Regions from separate parts of the Halomonas sp. JS92-SW72 genome, predicted to be linked through region 2. Evidence: predicted binding sites of a transcription regulator. Region 2 holds the regulator's gene; the other holds the start of a gene.
The links. Region 2 encodes PhoB, which activates phosphate uptake and scavenging genes when phosphate is short. Its sites were predicted from a motif close to TGTCATANNNNTGTCANA; they were not measured.
Positions count from the first base shown of each region.

Region 1: ugpB (sn-glycerol-3-phosphate ABC transporter substrate-binding protein UgpB) is a predicted target of PhoB. The motif match lies at 6,446-6,463, and genes of this name have one in related genera.

Region 1 covers NZ_CP032147.1:3,600,753-3,610,825, forward strand. The annotation lists gene D1793_RS16970 (histidine phosphatase family protein) at 1-441, opposite strand, end outside; gene D1793_RS16975 (MBL fold metallo-hydrolase) at 428-1,456, opposite strand; gene D1793_RS16980 (ABC transporter ATP-binding protein) at 1,453-2,499, opposite strand; gene D1793_RS16985 (iron ABC transporter permease) at 2,487-4,187, opposite strand; gene D1793_RS16990 (ABC transporter substrate-binding protein) at 4,190-5,176, opposite strand; gene D1793_RS16995 (HAD family hydrolase) at 5,690-6,391, opposite strand; gene ugpB (sn-glycerol-3-phosphate ABC transporter substrate-binding protein UgpB) at 6,608-7,927, shown strand; gene ugpA (sn-glycerol-3-phosphate ABC transporter permease UgpA) at 8,022-8,906, shown strand; gene ugpE (sn-glycerol-3-phosphate ABC transporter permease UgpE) at 8,923-9,771, shown strand; gene D1793_RS17015 (sn-glycerol-3-phosphate import ATP-binding protein UgpC) at 9,774-10,073, shown strand, end outside.
Region 2 covers NZ_CP032147.1:2,394,643-2,404,715, reverse strand. The annotation lists gene D1793_RS11265 (ABC transporter permease subunit) at 1-968, shown strand, start outside; gene pstA (phosphate ABC transporter permease PstA) at 965-2,500, shown strand; gene pstB (phosphate ABC transporter ATP-binding protein PstB) at 2,529-3,344, shown strand; gene phoU (phosphate signaling complex protein PhoU) at 3,368-4,096, shown strand; gene cysZ (sulfate transporter CysZ) at 4,343-5,074, shown strand; gene D1793_RS11240 (copper chaperone PCu(A)C) at 5,135-5,620, shown strand; gene phoR (phosphate regulon sensor histidine kinase PhoR) at 5,682-7,001, opposite strand; gene phoB (phosphate regulon transcriptional regulator PhoB) at 7,003-7,692, opposite strand; gene ubiA (4-hydroxybenzoate octaprenyltransferase) at 7,774-8,667, opposite strand; gene D1793_RS11220 (chorismate lyase) at 8,855-9,403, opposite strand; gene D1793_RS11215 (FAD-dependent oxidoreductase) at 9,479-10,073, shown strand, end outside.

The sequences.
Region 1 (10,073 bases), 1.2 Mb from region 2:
GATCAGCTGGGCACGAATGACGCGAAAAATACCGGAGTGGGCTACCACCAGCGGCATCTCCGCGCTTGCCAGCGCGCCGTTCAGCGCCGCCAACACGCGGGCCTGGAAGCGCGCCCAGCTCTCGCCGCCGGGCGGTGTGGCCTCGTAGGCAGGCTGCTGCGTCAGGCGCAATTGGTCCAGTCGCCCCCAGTTGCGCTCGTTGAGCCCACTCAGTCGCATCGCCTCCTGGCCGGGAACCGCCAGTTCCGCGGTGCGCCAGGCGCGCTGCAGCGTGCTGGTCACGACCAGACTCCATGGCCGATCCAGCCACGCAGCAGCCTGCCGCGCCTGGGCCTCACCCAGCGACGTCAGCGGCACGTCGCTGCGGCCGCAGATGCGCTGCTCTCGGTTGAGCTGCGTTTCACCATGGCGGATAAAGACGAAGGGCCTAGCCAGCAGCATCGCTGTCTTCCTCCGACAATAGTGGCTCATCTGTCGTCAGCAACTCGTTCACTTCGCGCACCTCGGTGGTAAAGAGGGGGGTTACCTGCTCCGCTCCCAGTTGCTGCACCAGCCCCCGCATATGGGACAGCCGAAGGTGGACGTTCCAGCGCTGCCAGTCGACCTCCCCGGCTATCCTCTGGCGTTGCCGCCGGGGCGTGAGATAGCCCGTATGTAGTAGCCGGTACCCCGGCCAGTCCTCGGGGTCATCGTCGCGGTCCGCCACCAGCCACAGCGTGGGGGAGTCCGGACGTGAAGCCTCTAACAGTCGGCGTATGGCATCATCTTGCCCTTGCCGGCGCAACGTACGGGGCAGCCTCAGCAACGCCTCGAGCCCCGCGCGGCAGGCGTCGTCCAGATTCCAGACGACACCAAGCTCGTCGAGCCATAGCGCCATCTCCAGTGCTCGGCCCGAGACCGGCACCGGCAGCACTCGAGGTCCGCTCAGCCGCTGCGCGATGGCCTCGCGACACTGCGCCTGGAGCGTGTCGTAGCTGCCATAGGAGGCGTCCAGCAGCGCAACGCGAGCCGGGGGCGGCTCGTCGAAAGGAAACAGCAGCGACTCACGGCAGGCGTCGCCGCTGTAGAATACGCCGTCACCAATGCCGAGATGCAGCCATACGCCACCGAGCGAATGCCCCGCCTGGCCGGTGGTCACCGGAATGCCCGCGATTCGGCACTGCCCGCGCTCGGGCAGCGCTCGCCACTCCCGGCCGCTGGGCAACGCCGCCGCCACCGAGGGCGCGCAGTAGAGCGGCAGTTCGGCAGGCAGCGCCGAGACCCCGCCGATGTGATCGAAATGGTCGTGACTGATCAGCACAGCATCGACGTCCAGCCCTTCTGCCCAGGCTATCGACTGGCCCGGATGCAGGGCGCCGCCGGCGTCGAGCAGCAGGCGCCTGCCCTCGGCCTCGACCAGGATGGCGGCGGGCGCCTTGTCGCCCAGCCCGCTTAGCACCTCGATGCGCAGGCTCATGTCTCGGGCTCCAGGCACCAGCCCTCGCGCAGGATTAGGGCCACCTGCCGCCCTTCATCGAGCGCCGTGTGGTGGTAAGCCAGCAGCGCTTCACCGCTTTCGAGGCGCAGGTGCAGCTCGTAGCGTTCGCCGCGGAAGGTCACGCTCTCCACTCGTCCGCACAACGCCTGTGGGGAAAGGGCATCGGACAGCACCGTCACGTGCTCGGGGCGCACCAGTACCGGCTGGGTGCGCTCAGCAGGAGCAGAGGCAAGCCCACGCATCAGCGTGGCCTCCTCCAGGCGCTGGTCCGGCCGCCCGGCCGCCACGTTCAATAGGCTGCCCTGGCCGATGAAGCTGGCCACCCAGGCGGTCCGCGGCTGGCGATAGAGCGTTTCCGGCGTGGCCCACTGCACCAGCCTGCCCTCGCGCATGACCGCGATGCGGTCCGCCAGCGCCATGGCCTCGCTCTGGTCGTGGGTGACGTAGACCAGGGTGGCCTGGGTGCGGCGGTTGAACTCGCGAAAGCTCTGCTCCATGGACGCACGGAGGTGGCGGTCGAGGTTGGCCAGCGGCTCGTCGAGCAATACCACTTCCGGATCTGTCACCAGGCAGCGTGCCAGCGCCACGCGCTGACGCTGGCCACCGCTGAGCTCCTGCGGCGAGCGCTCTGCGTAAGCCGAGAGCCCCACTAGCGCCAGCGCCTGGGCCACCCGATGCCGGTACGTCTCGCCAGCCAGGCGGCGCAGCTTGAGTGGGTAGCCGACGTTGTCGGCCACGCTCATGTGCGGCCACAGAGCGTAGGACTGGAACACCATCGCCATATTGCGCCGTTCCGGCGCAACGTGATGCTCGCGGCTGGCCAATATCCGCCCGCCCAGACGAATTTCCCCTTCACTGAGCGACTCGAAGCCGGCCAGCATGCGCAGCATGGTGGTCTTGCCGCAGCCGCTGGGGCCGAGCAGCGCGACGAACTCTCCCGAAGCGATGTCCAGGGAGAGCGCCTCGACGGCAGGGTGCTCACCGAAGCGCTTGGTCACACTATCGATCGTCAACCCTGCCATGGCACGACCCCCTTGGGCAGGCGCGGTGCCAGCAGGCTCAGGCAGAGCATCAACGTGGCGACCATCAACACCACCAGCACGGAAACTGCAGCAGCCAGCACGCTCTCGCCGCCTTCGTCGAGGTTGAAGATCAGCACGCCCAGAGTCTCGTTCCCCGCGCTCCACAGCAGCGCCGAAACGGTCAACTCGTTCACTGCCAGCAGGAATACCAGCAGCCCACCGGCAAATAGCGCCGGGGCCAGCAGCGGCAGCACAATGCCACCCAGGCGCCGCCAGGGGCCAGCGCCTGCCAACTGCGCGGCCTCCTCCAACGAGGGGTCGAGCTGGGCGAGGCCAGCGGCCACCGGCTTGAGACACACCACCAGGAAGCGCGCCAGGTAGGCGACGAAGATCAGTCCCAGTGTGCCGTAGAGCGCCACGTTCACAACTGGGATGGGCCGCACGAAGAGCAGGATACAGGCCACCGCCAGTACCACACCGGGCAGCGCATAGGGCAGCTCGATAGCGCTCAATGCCAAGCTTTGCCAGCGCGGCGACAGTCGCTGTAGGCGGTAGGCCAGCGGCAGGCTGCACAGCATCAACACCAGGGCGGCGCAACCCGCAAGCCACAGGCTGTTGCGCACCGCGCGCCAGGTCGCTCCCTGGCGGCCGATCACCTCGTGATAGGCGTTCAGGGTGACGGTCTCCCAGGTAAGCGGCACGCCCACAGCGGGCACCAGCGAACTCACCACCAGCGCCAGCAAGGGAGCCACGAGGATGACCAGTAATAGCGTCACCAGCAGGGCGGTCACCCCTCCCCGCCAGCGGCCCAGAGAAAAGTCGTGGGCGCGGCCGCTGTGGCCCATCAGGCCAAAACGGCTGCGCTTCATCCACGCCTGCTGCAGCGCCACCCCCGCCAGCGCGAGCACGCCGATCAGCAGCGACAGCGAGGCCATCTCGGCCAGTACGCCGGTGCCGAAGCTGGCCATGCGCTGGTAGATCAGGGTCGGTAGCACGTAGTAGCCGGCGGGGATGCCCAGCATGGCGGGAATGCCGAAGTTGCCCAGACTCGAAATGAAAGCCATGGCGGCACCGGCGATCAGGCCGCTACGGGTCACCGGCAGGATGATCTGCCCCCACACCTGAGCCTGGCGGGCGCCGCTGATACGGGCCGCCTCGACCAGTTCGCGGGGGAGGGAGAGCAGTGAAGTGCGCAGCGCCAGGAACACCAGCGGCGCGCTCTGGATCCCCAGCAACAGGGCAATACCTTCGGCGGAATAGAGCGGCTGGGGGCTGCCCAGGGGCGGCGCCATGCCGATGCTCTTCAGCAGCGGGCTGGCGGGCCCGAACAGCTGCAGCCAGCTCAGCGCGGTGACCTGGGGCGGGATCATCATCGGCAACATGAAGCAGAACACCAGCCAGGCCTTGCCGCGAATGTCCGTGAGAGTAATCACGAAGGCGAACAGGCTGCCCAGCACCAGCGCAATCAGCATGCCCAGCCCCGACGTATAGAGGCTGCGCCACAGCGCCCGCCAGGTACTCTTGGCCTGCAGCACGCGCCATAGCGGCGACTCACTGCCCTGGCCCAGGCCGCCCAGCGACTCCATCAGCAAGCGCAGGCTGGGAACGAGGCTGAGCGCCACGATGACGAGCATGAGCAGGGTGAGCAGCCAGCGATGCTGCCTGCTATCGGCGAGACCCGGCGACATGGTCAGCTTCCGAACAGGTCGCCGAAGCGCTGCTTGAGTTCGGCTTCCCTGGCCAGGGCGCTTTCGATGTCCAACGGCATCAGCGTGATGCCGTTGCGGGCGGGGAAGCCGGCCGGCGGAGCGACCTCGGGATGCGCCGGGAGATAACCCTGCTCGCTGACTAGCTCTTGGCCTTCACGTGAGAGAACAAAATCGACGAACTTTTGCGCCGCCTCGACATTCCTGGCGCCCTGCATGATCGCCACCGGCTCCGTCACGGCGCTCACGCCCTCTTCGGGGAACACGAACGCCACCGGCGAGCCCTTGGCCGCTTCGCGGATCGGCAGGAAGTCCACCACGATGCCGTAGGGTTTGGTGCCCGACGCCACGGCGTTGAACACGCCGCCGTTGCCGCCCTGGGCCTCGACACGATTGGCCTGGAGTGCTGCGTAGTACTCTTCACCGAGTTCGGGGTTGGCCTCGAGCGTCGCCATGTGAATCAGCGCGGCGCCGGAATAGAGCGGGCTCGGCATGGTCACCTGCCCTTCGTACTCGGGCTGGGTGAGCTCCCGCCAGCTCTGCGGCTGCCGTTCGGCCCCAGTGTTGTAGACGATGCCTGTGGTGATCAGCTTGGTGCCGTAGTAGTAGCCTTCCGGATCGTAGAGCTCGGCGGCGTAGACCTCGCGTTCCGGGCTCAGGTAGGGCTGCAGGTGCCCTTCTTGTTTGAGCGACTCCAGGGTCATGCTGTCGGCGATCAACAGCACATCAGGGTTGCTGACGCCGGCGGAGAGTTCGGAGCGCAGCCGGGTCATCAGCTGCGTGGTGCCATCCCGCACCCACTCCACCTCGATCTCGGGGTAGGTCGCCTGGAAGGCGTCGACGGTTTGCTGGGCATCGCTGTTGGGCTGGCTGGTGTAAAGCACCAGCTTCTCGTTACCGAGAGCCGGAAGGGCCAGGCCGGCAAGAACCACGGCGGCGGAGAGGGCCGCTGACAGGGGGCACTTCGACATTAGGAAAACCTCCGATGAGTGAGCCCCATCGACATTATTGTCACTGGCTTACAGCGCGATGACAGTATGCTTTCACTCGGATGTCACATCTTCATCAGCAACGCGCCGTATTCAGCAACTCTGGCAAAAACAGCGGCCCGATGTCATCGATGGGCCGTCGACTCGACGGCGGTGTAGACGGTCAGCTCGGTGGCGGCCTGGGTGCCGGTTATCATGGCCAGCGCAACGGCGCCGCCGAGCAGGGAGCAGGGAACGGGGAAACAGGGACATGGTGGCTATCCGGGTGGGGTGAGTGGCAACCAGGACTGCAGCTCTGGTATAGACCAGCAATCTGGCGACCTCGAATGGCAACCCGGTGATGCTTGGCTAACACCTACATGAAAAGCTGAAGATGGCGTGAAGAGCGGCCGGCAAGCCCCTATGCCTTGCCCTCCAGCCGCCCCTCCTCGAAGGCGTCGGGATCGCTGAGCAGCTCGCGCAGGTGATCGGTGAGGCGCAGGCAGTAGGCTTCGTTCATTCACTGATCGCCATCATGGACAACCCATGGAGCCCTGACCCGTCGCGCCAATCCAGCCGCTCCCAGCCCTCATACCTGGCCACCTCGGCCAGCACCGGGTCGGGATTGACCGCCACCGGACGATCGACCCGGTTGAGCAGCGGCAGATCATTCTGGGAGTCTGAGTAGAAGCTCAGGTGGCTGGCCGCAACGCCCTGCTTGGCCAGCCAGGCCTCCAGGCGGGCGACCTTGCCGCTACGGTAGGAGAGAACACCAGTGGTGTGGCCGGTGAAGCGCTGCCCATCAAGGGCCGGCTCCACGGCGATCACCTCCCGGATGCCCAGGGCGACCGCCACCGGCGCCACCAGATGCCGCGAGGAAGCGGAGATCAGCATCGGGAGATCGCCCTGCTGGCGGTGCCGAGCGATCAGCTCGCGCCCCTGGGCGAACAGCCGGGGTACGACACGAGCCGCCACGAAGGCCTCCACCTCTCTCGCCACCTCCTCTAGATGGCGCCCCACCAGAGGCGACAGCGTCAGGGCCAGGTACTCCTCAAGCCGCAGCCGTCCCGCGTGGTAGGCGTCGTTCATCCTCTGGGTGCTGGCCAGGAAGTCACCCGGCGCGGCGATCCAGTCCCGTTCCACCATCCAGTCGTTCCACAGCGCGCTGCAGTCGCCGTCCAGCAGGGTGTCGTCGAGGTCGAAGAGGGCAAGGCGCATGTCGGTCTCCAGTGGCCCGGTAGCTCGAGAAAGGCCGACAGCCTGAACCACCCGGGTGACAACGGCATGACCGACGAGGCGCGTCACGTTGCTGCCATACGACTGACACGCGCTCGCCACCGTGGCGTCATCTTGTGCGGATAACGTCTTGCCCGTAACAGGGCGGCTGATCGCCATCCACGACATCGCTGTTCATCACACCGCAAGGAGCGCTACATGTCCGCATTTTCCCTGAAGAGCCTGGCCGCAGGCGTCGCCGCCGCCACCCTGTCGCTGTCCGCTCACGCCGCCGTCGAGGTCCAGTGGTGGCACGCCATGGGCGGCGAGCTCGGCGAGATCCTCGAAGGCATCACCGAGGCGTTCAACGCCTCCCAGGACGACTATCGGGTGCGCCCCAGCTACCGCGGCAACTACACCGAGACCATGACCGGCGCCATCGCCGCCTTCCGCGCGGGTGAGCAGCCGCACATACTGCAGGTCTTCGAGGTGGGCACCGGCACCATGATGGCCGCCGAAGGCGCCATCTACCCCATCCATGAGCTGATGGCAGACCACGGCCGCGCCTTCGACCGGGAGGCCTTCCTGCCGGCGGTGGTGGGCTACTACACCGATACCCGCGGCAACATGCTCTCCTTCCCCTTCAACTCCTCCACCCCGATCCTCTACCTCAACCGCGACGCCTTCGATGCCGCGGGCCTGGACGGCACGCCCGAGACCTGGGAGGAGATCGTCGACGCCTCCCGCCAGCTGCGCGAGAGCGGTGCCGCCAACTGCGGCTTCACCACCTCCTGGCCGAGCTGGGTGATGCTGGAGAACTTCTCCTCCATGCACGACTCGCCGCTGGGCACCCTGGAGAACGGCTTCGGCGGCCTGGAGACCGAGTTCGTCTTCGACAATGCCCTGGTGGCGCGCCACTGGGACAACCTCAAGGCGTGGCAGGACGAGGGGGTCTTCCGCTGGGGCGGCCCGGGGCCGGGGGATGACGCCGCCCCGATGTTCTACTCGGGGGAGTGCGCCATGTTCTTCGGCTCCTCCGCCGCCCGGGCCGGGGTGCTGGCCAATGCCGACTTCACGGTGGACTACGCCATGCAGCCCTACTACGCCGATGTGGAGGGCGCCCCCCAGAACTCCATCATCGGCGGTGCCACCCTGTGGGCCCTGCAGGGCCACAGCGACGAGGAGTACGAGGCCCTGGCCGCCTTCTTCGAGTACCTCTCCCGCCCCGAGGTTCAGGCCGACTGGCACCAGCGCACCGGCTACCTGCCGATCACCCACGCCGCCTGGGAGCTGAGCGAGGAGCAGGGTTTCTACGCCGAGAATCCCGGCGCCGACATCTCCATTCGGCAGATGAACCTCAACCCGCCCACCGAGAACTCCAAGGGGCTGCGCTTCGGCAACTTCGTGCAGATCCGCGACATCATCTCCGAGGAGCTGGAGGCGGTGATGAGCGGCCAGAAGAACGGCGAGCAGGCCAGCGCCGATGCCGCCCGGCGCGGCAACGCCCTGCTGCGCGACTTCGAAGCCGCCAACCGCTGAGACACACCACCCTCGCCACCCGCTGCCCGGCAGCGGGTGGCGTTATCTCTGGCGCTCCCCACACCTGCCTTGCCACTCTCCTGTCGAGTTATCGATGCAGACCAAACGCATGACCTTTCCCGGGCGCTGGCTGCCCTATGCCCTGCTGGCGCCCCAGGTGATCGTCACCCTGATCTTCTTCATCTGGCCCTCGCTTCAGGCACTTTACATGTCGCTGCTGCGCGAGGACGCCTTCGGCCTCAACACCAGCTTCGTTGGCCTGGCCAACTTCAGACGACTCTTCGCCGACACCTACTACCTCGACTCGCTCTCGGTGACCGCGGTGTTCGCCATCGGCACCACCCTGCTGTCGATGTCCGCCGCCCTGCTGCTGGCGACCACCGTCAACCGCATGCTGCGTTCACGCAATCTCTACACCACCCTGCTGGTCTGGCCCTACGCCATCGCTCCGGCCATCGCCGGGGTGCTCTGGTGGTTCATCTTCAACCCCTCCATCGGTATCGTGCCCTATGTGCTCGAGATGCTCGGCTACCGCTGGAACCACCGCACCTCCGGCACCGACGCCATGGCACTGGTGATCATCGCCGCCGCCTGGAAGCAGATCGCCTACAACTTCCTGTTCTTCCTGGCCGGGCTGCAATCGATCCCCCAGTCGCTGATCGAGGCGGCGGCCATCGATGGTGCCGGCCCCGTGAAGCGCTTCTGGACGATCGTCTTTCCGCTGCTCACGCCCACCACCTTCTTCCTGATGGTGGTCAACGTGGTCTACGCCATGTTCGACACCTTCGGAGTGATCCACGCCACCACCCAGGGCGGCCCGGCCCAGGCCACCAATATCCTGGTCTACAAGGTCTACGCCGATGGGTTCGTGGGGCTCAACCTGGGCAGCTCCGCCGCCCAGTCGGTGATCCTGATGGCCATCGTGGTCACCCTTACCGTGGTGCAGTTCCGCTTCATCGAGCGGCGCGTCAACTACTGACCCGGAGGAGCCCCCCATGGTCGAACACCGCCCTCTTAGCCAGCTGGCCGCCCACCTGATCCTGATCGCCGGCGTTGCCCTGGTGCTGTTTCCCGTCTATATCGCCATCGTCGCCTCCACCCAGGCGCCGGGGGAGTTCCTGCGCGGCACCCTTCCCCTGATGCCCGGTGGCCACGCCCTGGAAAACTATCGCGCCATGTGGGAGAGCGGGCTCTCCCGCGCCGGGGCGCCGCCCGTGGGCCAGATGCTCTTCAACAGCCTGGTAATGGCGCTGGCGATCACCTTCGGCAAGCTGGCCATCTCGCTGCTCTCGGCCTTCGCCATCGTCTACTTCCGATTTCCCTTCCGGCTGTTCTTCTTCTGGCTGATCTTCGTCACCCTGATGCTGCCGGTGGAGGTGCGCATCATCCCCACCTTCCAGGTGGTGGCCGACCTCGGCATGCTCAACAGCTTCGCCGGGCTATCCATCCCGCTGATCGCCTCGGCCACCGCCACCTTCCTGTTTCGCCAGTTCTTCATGACGGTGCCGGAAGAGTTATTGGAAGCCGCCCGGGTGGACGGCGCCGGCCCCCTGAAGTTCTTCAAGGACATCCTGCTTCCGCTGTCGGTCACCAATATCGCAGCGCTCTTCGTGATCCTGTTCATCTACGGCTGGAACCAGTACCTCTGGCCCCTCCTCATCACCACCGACAGCGACTACTACACCGTGGTGATGGGCATCCAGCGCATGACCACCGCCGCCGACGGCGACCCCCAGTGGCACCTGGTGATGGCCGCGGTGGTGATGGCCGCCCTGCCCCCGGTGCTGGTGATTCTGTTCATGCAGCGCCTGTTCGTGAAGGGCCTCACCGAGACGGAGAAATAATCATGGCAAGTATCAGGATCGAGGGCCTCGAGAAGACCTACCCCGGCGGCGTGCAGGCGGTGAAGGGCATTGACCTGGAGGTGGCCGACGGCGAGTTCGTGGTGCTGGTGGGCCCCTCGGGCTGCGGCAAATCGACCCTGCTGCGCATGGTGGCGGGGCTTGAGACCATCAGCGCTGGGGCGCTGCATATCGGCGAGCGCCGGGTCAACGAGCTGGAGCCCGCCCAGCGCGATATCGCCATGGTGTTCCAGAACTACGCGCTCTACCCGCATATGACGGTGTTCGACAACCTGGCCTACGGC
Region 2 (10,073 bases):
GCACCCTGCCCGGGGAGTCCCCCCTGTTTGGCCTGCAGCCGCTGGCCTGGGGCACCCTCAAGGCGGCCTTCTGGGCGCTGCTGTTCGCCGTGCCGCTGGCGCTGGGCGCGGCCATCCACTCGGCGCTCTATATGCCGCCGCGGCTGCGCAGCCGCCTCAAGCCAACCCTGGAGCTGATGGAGGCGATGCCCGGCGTGGTGGTGGGGTTCGTCGCCGGCCTGGTGCTGGCCCCCTGGGTGGAGCGCCACCTGGCCGGTGCGCTGGCGCTGGTGGCGGTGCTGCCGGGGGGGCTGCTGCTGGCCGGCCTGGCCTGGCGGCGGATGCCGATGCCTTGGCGGCACCGACTTCCCCAGGGTTGGGCCGGGCTGTGGCTGATGCCTTGGCTGGCGCTGCTGGCAGGCCTGGCGCTGTGGCTCTCGCCCTGGCTCGAGTCGCTGCTGTTCGGCGGTGACCTGCGCGGCTGGCTGGAGGCGCACTTCGGGCTTGGCTATGCCTCGCGCAATGCCATGATCGTTGGCCTGGCCATGGGCTTCGCGGTCATTCCCGGTATCTATGCCCTGGCCGAGGATGCACTCTCCGGCGTGCCGGCGAGCCTCGGTGAGGGCGCTCAGGCGCTCGGTGCGACTCGCTGGCAGAGTCTGTGGAAGGTGGTGCTGCCGGCCGCGGCCCCGGGGGTCTTCAGCGCGGTGATGATCGGCGCCGGCCGCGCCGTGGGCGAGACCATGATCGTGCTGATGGCCAGCGGCAACACCGCGCTGATGACCCTGAGCCCCCTGGAGGGGATGCGTTCCCTGGCCGCCACCATCGCCATCGAGCTGCCCGAGGCGGTGCCGGGCGGGGTCCACTACCGGCTGCTGTTCCTGGCGGCGCTGGCGCTGTTCGTGTTCACCTTCCTGGTCAATACCCTGGCGGAGCTGGTGCGCGCCCGGCTGCGCCGCCGCTACCGCCGCCTGGGGGGACTGTCATGATCGGCCCCGGGCGCGCTCGGCTGCCCCGCGGCGAGGGGCCCTGGCCGTGGCTGGCCGCCGGCAGCGTGGCGCTGTCGCTGCTGCTGCTGGCCGGGCTCCTGACCCTGCTGGCGGTGCGGGGGATGGGGCACTTCTGGCCGTCGCCCCTCACCCTGGTGACCCTGGAGGATGGCCGCCAGCTGGCCGGCCAGGCGGTGCGCGAGGAGCGCCTGCCAGGCGGCGAGAAGCGCGAGCGCCTCTACCGCACGGCCAATCGCGACCTGGACGGCGCGATCTGGCGCTGGGTGGCCGTGGACGAGATCGCCGAGGAGAGCCGCCCCCGGGACCTGGTGGTGCTGGAGCGTACCCGCTGGGGCACCTTCCAGGGGCGCCTGTTGGCCCTCGAGAGTGCCGCAGGGCGCGTCGAGGGGGAGGCCGCCTGGGCGGCCCTGCAGGTGCGCCTGCAGGAGCTCGCGGCCCTGAGGGCGGAGCGTGATCGCCTGCGCGACGAGGTGGTACCCCTGGCACGGCGGCTGGACCGGGATCCCGAGGCCGACAGCCAGCTGGCCCGGGCCAATGCGCGCATCCGGGTGCTTCAGGCGCGCATGGGGGGGACTCGCCTGGTGCTGGAGAGCGTCGACGGGCGTCGCCTCGAGCAGCCGCTGGATCAGGTGCTGCGCGCCTGGCGGCCCAACGCCATGTCGCCCCCGGCCAAGGTTGCCGCCTGGGGCCAGGGCGTCTGGCGCTTCCTCGCCGAGGGGCCCCGCGCCGCCAACACGGCCGGCGGGGTGTGGCCGGCGATCTTCGGTACCGTGCTGATGGTGCTGCTGATGTCGGTGGTGGTGACCCCCTTCGGCGTGCTGGCGGCCATCTACCTCAACGAGGTCGCCCATCAGGGACGCTTCACCCGGCTGGTGCGCATCGCGGTGCGCAACCTGGCCGGGGTGCCCTCCATCGTCTATGGGGTCTTCGGGCTCGGAGTCTTCGTCTACGGCATCGGCGGCACCCTGGACGAGTGGTTCTTCGCCGACCAGCTGCCCTCGCCCACCTTCGGCACCGGCGGTCTGCTGTGGGCCTCGCTGACCCTGGCGCTGCTGACCCTGCCGGTGGTGATCGTGGCCACCGAGGAGGGGCTGGCGCGGGTGCCGGACCACCAGCGCGAGGGCGCCCTGGCGCTGGGCGCCACCCGGGTGGAGATGCTGACCCGGGTGATCCTGCCGATGACCGCCCCGGCCATGCTCACCGGGGTGATCCTGGCCGTGGCCCGGGCCGCCGGTGAGGTGGCGCCGCTGATGCTGGTGGGGGTCGCCAAGCTGGCGCCCCAGGTGCCGGTGGACGGTGACTTTCCCTTCCTGCATCTTGAACGGAAGTTCATGCATCTGGGCTACCACATCTACGACGTGGCCTTCCATGGGGACGATGTCCAGGCGGCGCTGCCGCTGGTCTACGCCACCGCGCTGCTGCTGGTGCTGGTGATCCTGGTGCTTAACCTGACTGCAATATTCCTGCGCCATCATCTGAGGGCGCGTCACGGGGCCCTGCCGCGCCGCTAGCGGCAGCGCCCGAGGAGTGAGGAACCCGATGTCCGTCTTCCCGTCGCCACGGTCCGCTGCCGGCGGCCCGATCATCGACTTCGACCCGGCCGCCTGTTGCCTGGAGATCGAGGGGTTGAGCCTGGCCTACGGGGAGACGCCGGCGCTGCGCGAGCTCTCGCTGCGCGTGCCGCGCCAGCGGGTCACCGCCTTCATCGGGCCCTCGGGGTGTGGGAAGTCGACGCTGCTGCGGGCCCTCAATCGGCTCCACGACCTCAACGACGAGGTGCGGCTTGCCGGGCGGATTCGCCTCGAGGGGCAGGATATTCACGCCCCCGAGGTGGAGGTGGCGGAGCTGCGCCGGCGGGTCGGCATGGTCTTCCAGGCGCCCAACCCCTTCCCGATGTCGATCTACGACAACGTCGCCTTCGGGCTGCGGCTGCAGGGGGGGATCCGCAAGCGCCAGCTGGACGACATCGTCGAGTGGGCGCTGCAATCGGCGGCGCTGTGGGATGAGGTGAAGGATCGCCTGAGGAGTTCGGCCTGGGCGCTCTCCGGCGGCCAGCAGCAGCGCCTGGTGATCGCCCGCACCCTGGCGGTGCGCCCCGAGGTGCTGCTGCTCGACGAGCCGGCCTCGGCGCTGGATCCGATCTCGACGCTGAAGATCGAGGAGCTGATCCGTAACCTGAAGTCACAGCTGACCCTGGTGCTGGTCACCCACAACATGCAGCAGGCGGCGCGGGTCTCCGACTACACCGCCTTCCTGCAGGAGGGCGAGCTGGTGGAGTACGGCCCCACCGACAGGCTCTTCACCAATCCGCGCCTCGTGCGCACCGAGAACTACATCACCGGGCGCATGGCCTGACGGCCGGCCCCAAGGAGAGTCCCATGGACATCACCAGCGATATCCACAGCCGCCACATCTCGCGGCAGTTCAACCAGGAGCTCGAGGAGCTCAAGACCCACCTGATGGCCATGGGCGGCCTGGTGGAGAAGCAGATCCAGGAGGCGGTGGCCGCACTGCTCGAGGGGGACTCCGACCTGGCCCGCCGGGTGGTGGAGAACGATCGCGCGGTCAACGACATGCAGATCAAGATCGACGAGGAGTGCACCCAGGTGCTGGCGCGCCGCCAGCCGGCGGCCTCGGACCTGCGCCTGGTGCTGGCGGTGATCCGCGCCGCCTCCGATCTGGAGCGCATCGGCGACGAGGCGAGCAAGATCGCCCGCAACGCCGCCGACCTGATCGCCGCCGATAACGGCACCCGCGGCTTCGTCGAGGTGCGCATGATCAGCGAGCACGTGCGGCGCATGGTGCGCGATGCCCTGACCTCCTTCGCCCGCTTCGATACCGAGCTGGCGCTGAAGCTGGTGCATGAGGACGAGGAGGTGGACGAGGAGTACCGCAGCGCCATGCGCTCGCTGATGACCTTCATGATGGAGGATGCCCGCTCGATCTCGCCGATCCTCAGCTTGATGTGGATCCTGCGCGCCCTGGAGCGCATCGGCGATCACGCCAACAACCTGGCCGAGTACGTGGTCTACCTGGTCAAGGGGCTGGATATCCGCCACACCGACCCCGAGGACCTCGACGAGCAGGCAATCACCCGCAAGGGATAGGCCTGACTCGGTCGACCGTCATGCTCGAGGCTGTTCCGGCGACAGGTCTTCGAGTGGGCGCTGTGAACCCATCCTTGGGCGCTACCGACGCCATCCCTGGCGTAAGACCCCCTCTTCGACCTGTCCCCGGCGCCTCTCGCTCATTGCAACGGTGCATGGGTTGACGGTCCCTCTGGATTGGCTGTCAATGACGCAGGCCACTGCCCCTGGCGGTGGCCTTCGTCGTTTTCCCGTGAAGGAATCACCATGCTTGATGCCGTCACCGCCCTGGCCCGGGGCACCCGCCTGGCCTACTCCCGCGGCCTGCGCCGCTACGTTTTCGTGCCCATCGTCATCAACCTGCTGGTCTACGGGGCCATGTTGCGCTTCGTGCTGGCCAACTTCGGCGGCTGGCTGGAGGGCTGGATGGCGCTGGTGCCGGCCTGGCTTGGCTGGCTCGAGTGGCTGATCTGGCCGCTGTTCGTGATCAGCCTGGTGGTGATTGTCTTCTTCACCTTCACCCTGGTGACCCACCTGATCGCCGCCCCCTTCTACGGCTTCCTGGCGGCCAGGGTGGAGGCGGTGGCCACCGGGCGGCCACCGCTGGACGATCGCGGCCTCATGAAGACGGCGGTGGATGCCCTGGGGCGCGAGCTGGTCAAGCTGGCCTATATCGCGCCAAGAGCCCTGCTGCTCTTCCTGGTGAGCTGGATTCCCGGGGTGAACCTCGCCGCCCCGCTGCTCTGGGCGCTCTTCTCCGCCTGGGTGATGGCGATCGCCTACCTGGACTACCCCATGGACAACAACAAGGTGAGCTTCGCCGAGATGCGCCGACGGCTGGCGGCGCGCTGGTGGCAGAGCCTCACCTATGGCGGCTGCGTGACCCTGGTGACCTGGATTCCCCTGGCCAACCTCTTCCTGCTGCCCGGCGCGGTGTCCGGTGCGGTGCTGATGTGGGCCGAGCACTATCGCGACCTGGGCGCTCCCGCGGCGCGTTGAACGAGGCCCGGCAGGGCGGCTGCTATGCTCGGGGGACATCCCGACAAGGAGCCAACCGCCATGCGCATGCCCGTTATCCTGCTGCTGGCCGCCGGCCTCGCCCTCCCGGGGCTGGTCCAGGCCCATGAGTATGAGCTTGAGGACCTGGTAGTGGTGCACCCCTTCGCCACCCCGGCGCCGCCCGGCGTGCCCCATGCGGCCGCCTATGTGGATATCCGCGTGGAGGGGGAGACCCCCGCCGTGCTGGTCGGCGCCCGCACCCCGGCCAGCGAGTCGGTGGAGCTGCACGACATGCAGATGGAGGAGGGCGTGATGCAGATGCGCCGGGTCGAGCGCATCGAGGTGCCCGCGGGCATCACCCAGACCATGCGGCCGGGTGGCGGCTATCACCTGATGCTGATGGACCTGAAGGCGCCGCTGCGCCTGGGCGAGCGTTTCCCGATGACCCTGGAGTTTGCCGAGCGCGGCGAGGTCGAGGTGGAGGTGTGGGTGCAGAGCGCCGAGCGGGGCAGCGAGGCCGCCGACGGCCACCACCATGACCTCTGAGCATCATCATGACCTCTGAACATCCCCATGACCTCTGAACATCATCCGGCGAGGGAGGGGATCAGGCCCTGTCGGTGGTGGCCTGGGCCTCCTGGCGCTGGCGCAGCCGCGCCGCGGGGAAAAGGCAGCGGAAGCGGGCGCCCTGGCCCGGGCGGGAGTCGATCTCCAGGCGGGCGTCGTGGCGCAGCAGCACATGCTTGACGATGGCGAGGCCAAGCCCGGTGCCGCCGGTGGCGGCGCTGCGCCCCTTGTCGACGCGATAGAAGCGCTCGGTGAGCCGCGGCAGGTGCACCGGATCGATGCCCTCGCCGTTGTCCTCCACCTCCAGGCAGGCGCCGTCGCCGTGGGGCCGCCAGCGCAGCACGATGCGGCTGCCTTCGGGGGTGTAGCGCACCGCGTTGAAGGCCAGGTTGGAGAGGGCGCTGTGGATCTCCTGCTCGCTGCCGAGCAGTGACCTGGGTTCCACCAGCTCCACCTCGACGGTGTGGCGGCCGGCGGAGAGGGCCGTCGCGTCGCGCTGCACGCTGCCCAGCAGGGCGTCCATGCCCAGCGGGGTGTGGTCCTCGCCGCCGCGGTCGATCTCCAGGCGCGACAGCAGCAGCAGGTCGCTGACCAGGTTCTGCATGCGGCTGGTCTGCTCCTGCATACTGGGCAGCCCCCGGGCGAAGCGCGGCGGCAGCTGGTCGGCGTAGGTGGCGTAGGTCTCCAGGTAGCCGGCCAGCACGGTGAGTGGGGTGCGCAGCTCGTGGGAGACATTGGCCACGAAGTCGCGGCGCATCTCCTCCAGGCGGTGCAGGCGGGTGATGTCGCGGGCCATCAGCAGCCGCTCGTCATCGCCGTAGAGGGTGATCTGGAACTGCAGCACCATCTGCTCGTCGATGGGCGAGGGCAGCGTCAGCGGCTCGCGGTAGTCGCGGGCATGGAAGTAGTCGATGAAGCGCGGATCGCGCAGCAGGTTGGTGATGTGGTGGCCGCGGTCATGGGCGGCGTTGAGCCCCAGCATGCGCTCGGCGGCGCTGTTCCACCACTCCATGTCGCCGTGGCGGTCGAGCATCACCACGCTGTCGCGCATCGCCTCGGAGGACTCCTGGATGCGCTTGATGATCCCGAGCAGCCGCTCCTGGGTGTGGCGCTGCCCCTTCTGGTAGCGGTAGAGACGGTCGAACAGCTCGCCCCACACGCCCGTGGTGGCGGGAGGCTCGGCCTGGGGGGTGAGGGTCAGCCAGCGGTGGAGGCGGTAGAGCTGGCGCAGATGAAAGCCCAGGCAGGCCGCGAGGCCGAGGGCCAGGCCCGCCCAGGCATGGGACAGCAGCCATCCCACCAGCAGGCCGATGCCGGCCAGCAGCAGAAGTCGCCATAGCTCCCGCCTCCAGAGGCCCACGTCAGCCCTTGGCGGAGAACCGGTAGCCGGTGCCGCGCACCGTCTGCACCAGGTGCTGGTGGCGCTCGCCCAGCGCCTTGCGCAGGCGGCGGATATGCACGTCCACGGTGCGCTCTTCCACGTAGACGTTGCCGCCCCACACCTGGTCCAGCAGCTGGCTGCGGGTGTAGGCGCGCTCCTGGTGGGTCATGAAGAACTGCAGCAGGCGATACTCGGTGGGGCCCATCTCCACGGGCCTGCCGCTGGCGCTGACCCGGTGGCTCACCGGATCGAGCAGCAGGCCGTCGACCTCCACGGCCTCCTCGACGCCCTGGGGCGTGGCGCGACGCAGCACCGCCTTGAGGCGGGCCACCAGCTCGCGGGGAGAGAAGGGCTTGGTGATGTAGTCGTCGGCGCCGGCCTCCAGCCCCTGGATCTTGTTGTCCTCCTCGCCCTTGGCGGTGAGCATGATGATCGGCAGTTCGGCGGTGGTCGGCTCGCGCTTGAGGCGGCGGGCCAGCTCGATGCCGCTGGTGCCGGGCATCATCCAGTCCAGCAGCACCAGGTCGGGCTGGTGGTCGACCACCATGGCATGGGCGGCCTGGGCGTTGTCGGCCTCGAGGACGCGGTAGTCGGCCATCTCCAGCGCCACCGCGATCATCTCGCGGATCGGCGCCTCATCATCGACGATCAGAACGGTCTTGGCGGTCATCCGGAAGCCTCGGCACAGTGACGGATCGATGACGATCTCACCATGCCAGTATGACACTCGCGTGACAGGACCGCCCGCCTGTCATGCGCCGGCGGCCGGCCACAGGCTGAGGGCGATGCCGGCGAACACCAGCAGGCCCGACCAGTGGTTGTTGAGGAAGGCCTGGAAGCAGGGATCGCGCTCGCGCTCGCGGATCAGGAACTGCTGGTGCACGAAGGTGGCCGCCATGCCGGCCAGGCCCAGCCAGAAGAAGCCGCCGAAGCCCAGACGCAGCCCCGCCCAGGCCAGCAGCAGCAGGGTCAGGCCCTGCAGCAGGCCGATCATCAGCCGGTCGGCGCGGCCGAACAGCACGGCGGTGGACTTGATGCCGATCTTGAGATCGTCGTCGCGGTCGACCATGGCGTACTGGGTGTCGTAGGCCACGGTCCAGGCGACATTGGCGGCGAACAGCAGCCAGGCCTCGAAGGGCACATGGCCCAGCACCGCGCCAAAGGCCATGGGGATGGCCCAGGAAAAGGCGGCGCCCAGGAAGAGCTGGGGCAGGTGGGTGTAGCGCTTCATGAAGGGGTAGATGAAGGCCAGCGCCACCCCCACCAGAGAGAGCATCACCGTGAACAGGTTGGTGAACCAGACCAGCACGAAGGCGGCCATCACCAGGATCAGGAACAGCGCCTGGGCCTCGCCCTCGCTGATCCGCCCGGTGGCCAGGGGGCGCAGCCGGGTGCGCTTGACGTGGCCGTCGAAGTGGCGGTCGGCGTAGTCGTTGACCACGCAGCCGGCGGCGCGCATCAGGTAGACCCCGGCGATGAAGATCAGCAGCACGCGGCGGCCGGGGATGCCCTCGGCGGCCACCCACAGCGCCCACAGGGTGGGCCACATCAGCAGCCAGGTGCCGATGGGGCGGTTCAGGCGCATCAGCTGCAGGAAGTCGGGCACCCGGGCGAGGCCCGTGGGGCGCATCAGGGAACGGTCCATCTCTACCTCGTAAGAATTTTCTTTATTGGCAGACGGTGTTAAGCGGCGGGACTGTTCCGGCGACAAGCCTGCGAGGAGGCGCTGTGAATACTTCCTTGTACGCTACCGACGCCATCCCTGGCGTAGGACCTCCTCTTCGGCTTGTCCCCGGCGCCCCGCCCGTCGGCATCGGAGACTGGCCCAGAGCCTAGCGCGAAGGGAGACCGAGGTCATCCGCCATGGCATCCAGGAACCACTCCTGCACCAGCACCCGGAAGTCGCCGCGGCGAAACACCGAGCGGCGCCCCCAGGGGCCCGTGGCGGCGTGGAAGCCGGCGGGGGCGGTGGTCACCTCGATCTCGCCGCGCTCGAGGCCCGGCTGGCGGAACAGCCAGGAGCCCAGCGAGCGCTCGCCCAGGTGGGCCAGCTCGTGTTCCGGCAGGCCCGAGAGCGGCGCCACCGAGCGCGCCACCACCCAGGGGCGCTCCCCCAGGCAGAGCGCCACCTCGCGCAGCCAGGCGCGCTGGCCGGGGGCGATGCCCAGCGCCCTGGCCTCGTCGCGGCGGGGCGTGCCGAGGCGCTGGTCGAGCAGCCGGACGCGGAAGGGGCGCGGCGCACCGGCCTCGGTGAGGCGCAGGGTCAGGGAGTCCCGGGAGCCGACCCAGCGGTGCCAGGCGGGGCTCATGGCCGGCCGGGAGGCGGCCAGGGGGATCCAGTGCGCCAGGGCGCAGGTGTCGGCAGGTGGCAGGTCGGACACCGTCGGGCTCCGCGTCGCTTCAGGGGCGGCTAGTGTAACATGCGGTGCCATCCCCACCCCTGAGCGAGGAGGCCCATGAGCGCTCCCCTGACCATTATCGGTTCCGGCATGGCAGGCCTTGGCCTGCTGCGTGCCCTGCGTGCGCTGGATGCCGAACGCCCCGTGACCCTGATCACCGCCGACGGCGGCGATGACTACGCCAAGCCGCTGCTCTCCACCGGTTTCGCCAAGCGACTGCCGCCGGATCGCCTGGCGGCGCGCAGCGCCCTGCGGGTCGCCGAGGAGCTGAATGCGGTGGTGCGCACCCATACCCGGGTCGAGGCCATCGACGCGGCAGCGCGCACCCTGCGGATCGGCGCCGAGCGGCTGCCCTGGAGCGAGCTGGTGCTGGCCACCGGGGCGGCGCCGGCGGTGCCCTTTGCACTGCCCGCGGCGGTGGCCGGCCGGGTCTTTACCATCAACGACCTGGAGGACTATCGCGCCTTCCACGCCGCCCTGGCGGCGCTGGGGCGGCCGGGTCGGGTGGCCATCGTCGGCGCCGGCCTGGTGGGCTGCGAGTTCGCCAACGACCTGCTGGCGGGCGGTCATGAGGTAAGCCTGGTGGCCCCCGAGACCGCACCCCTGGCGCGGCTGCTGCCCGAGCCCCTGGGGCGTGCCCTGGGCGAGGCCT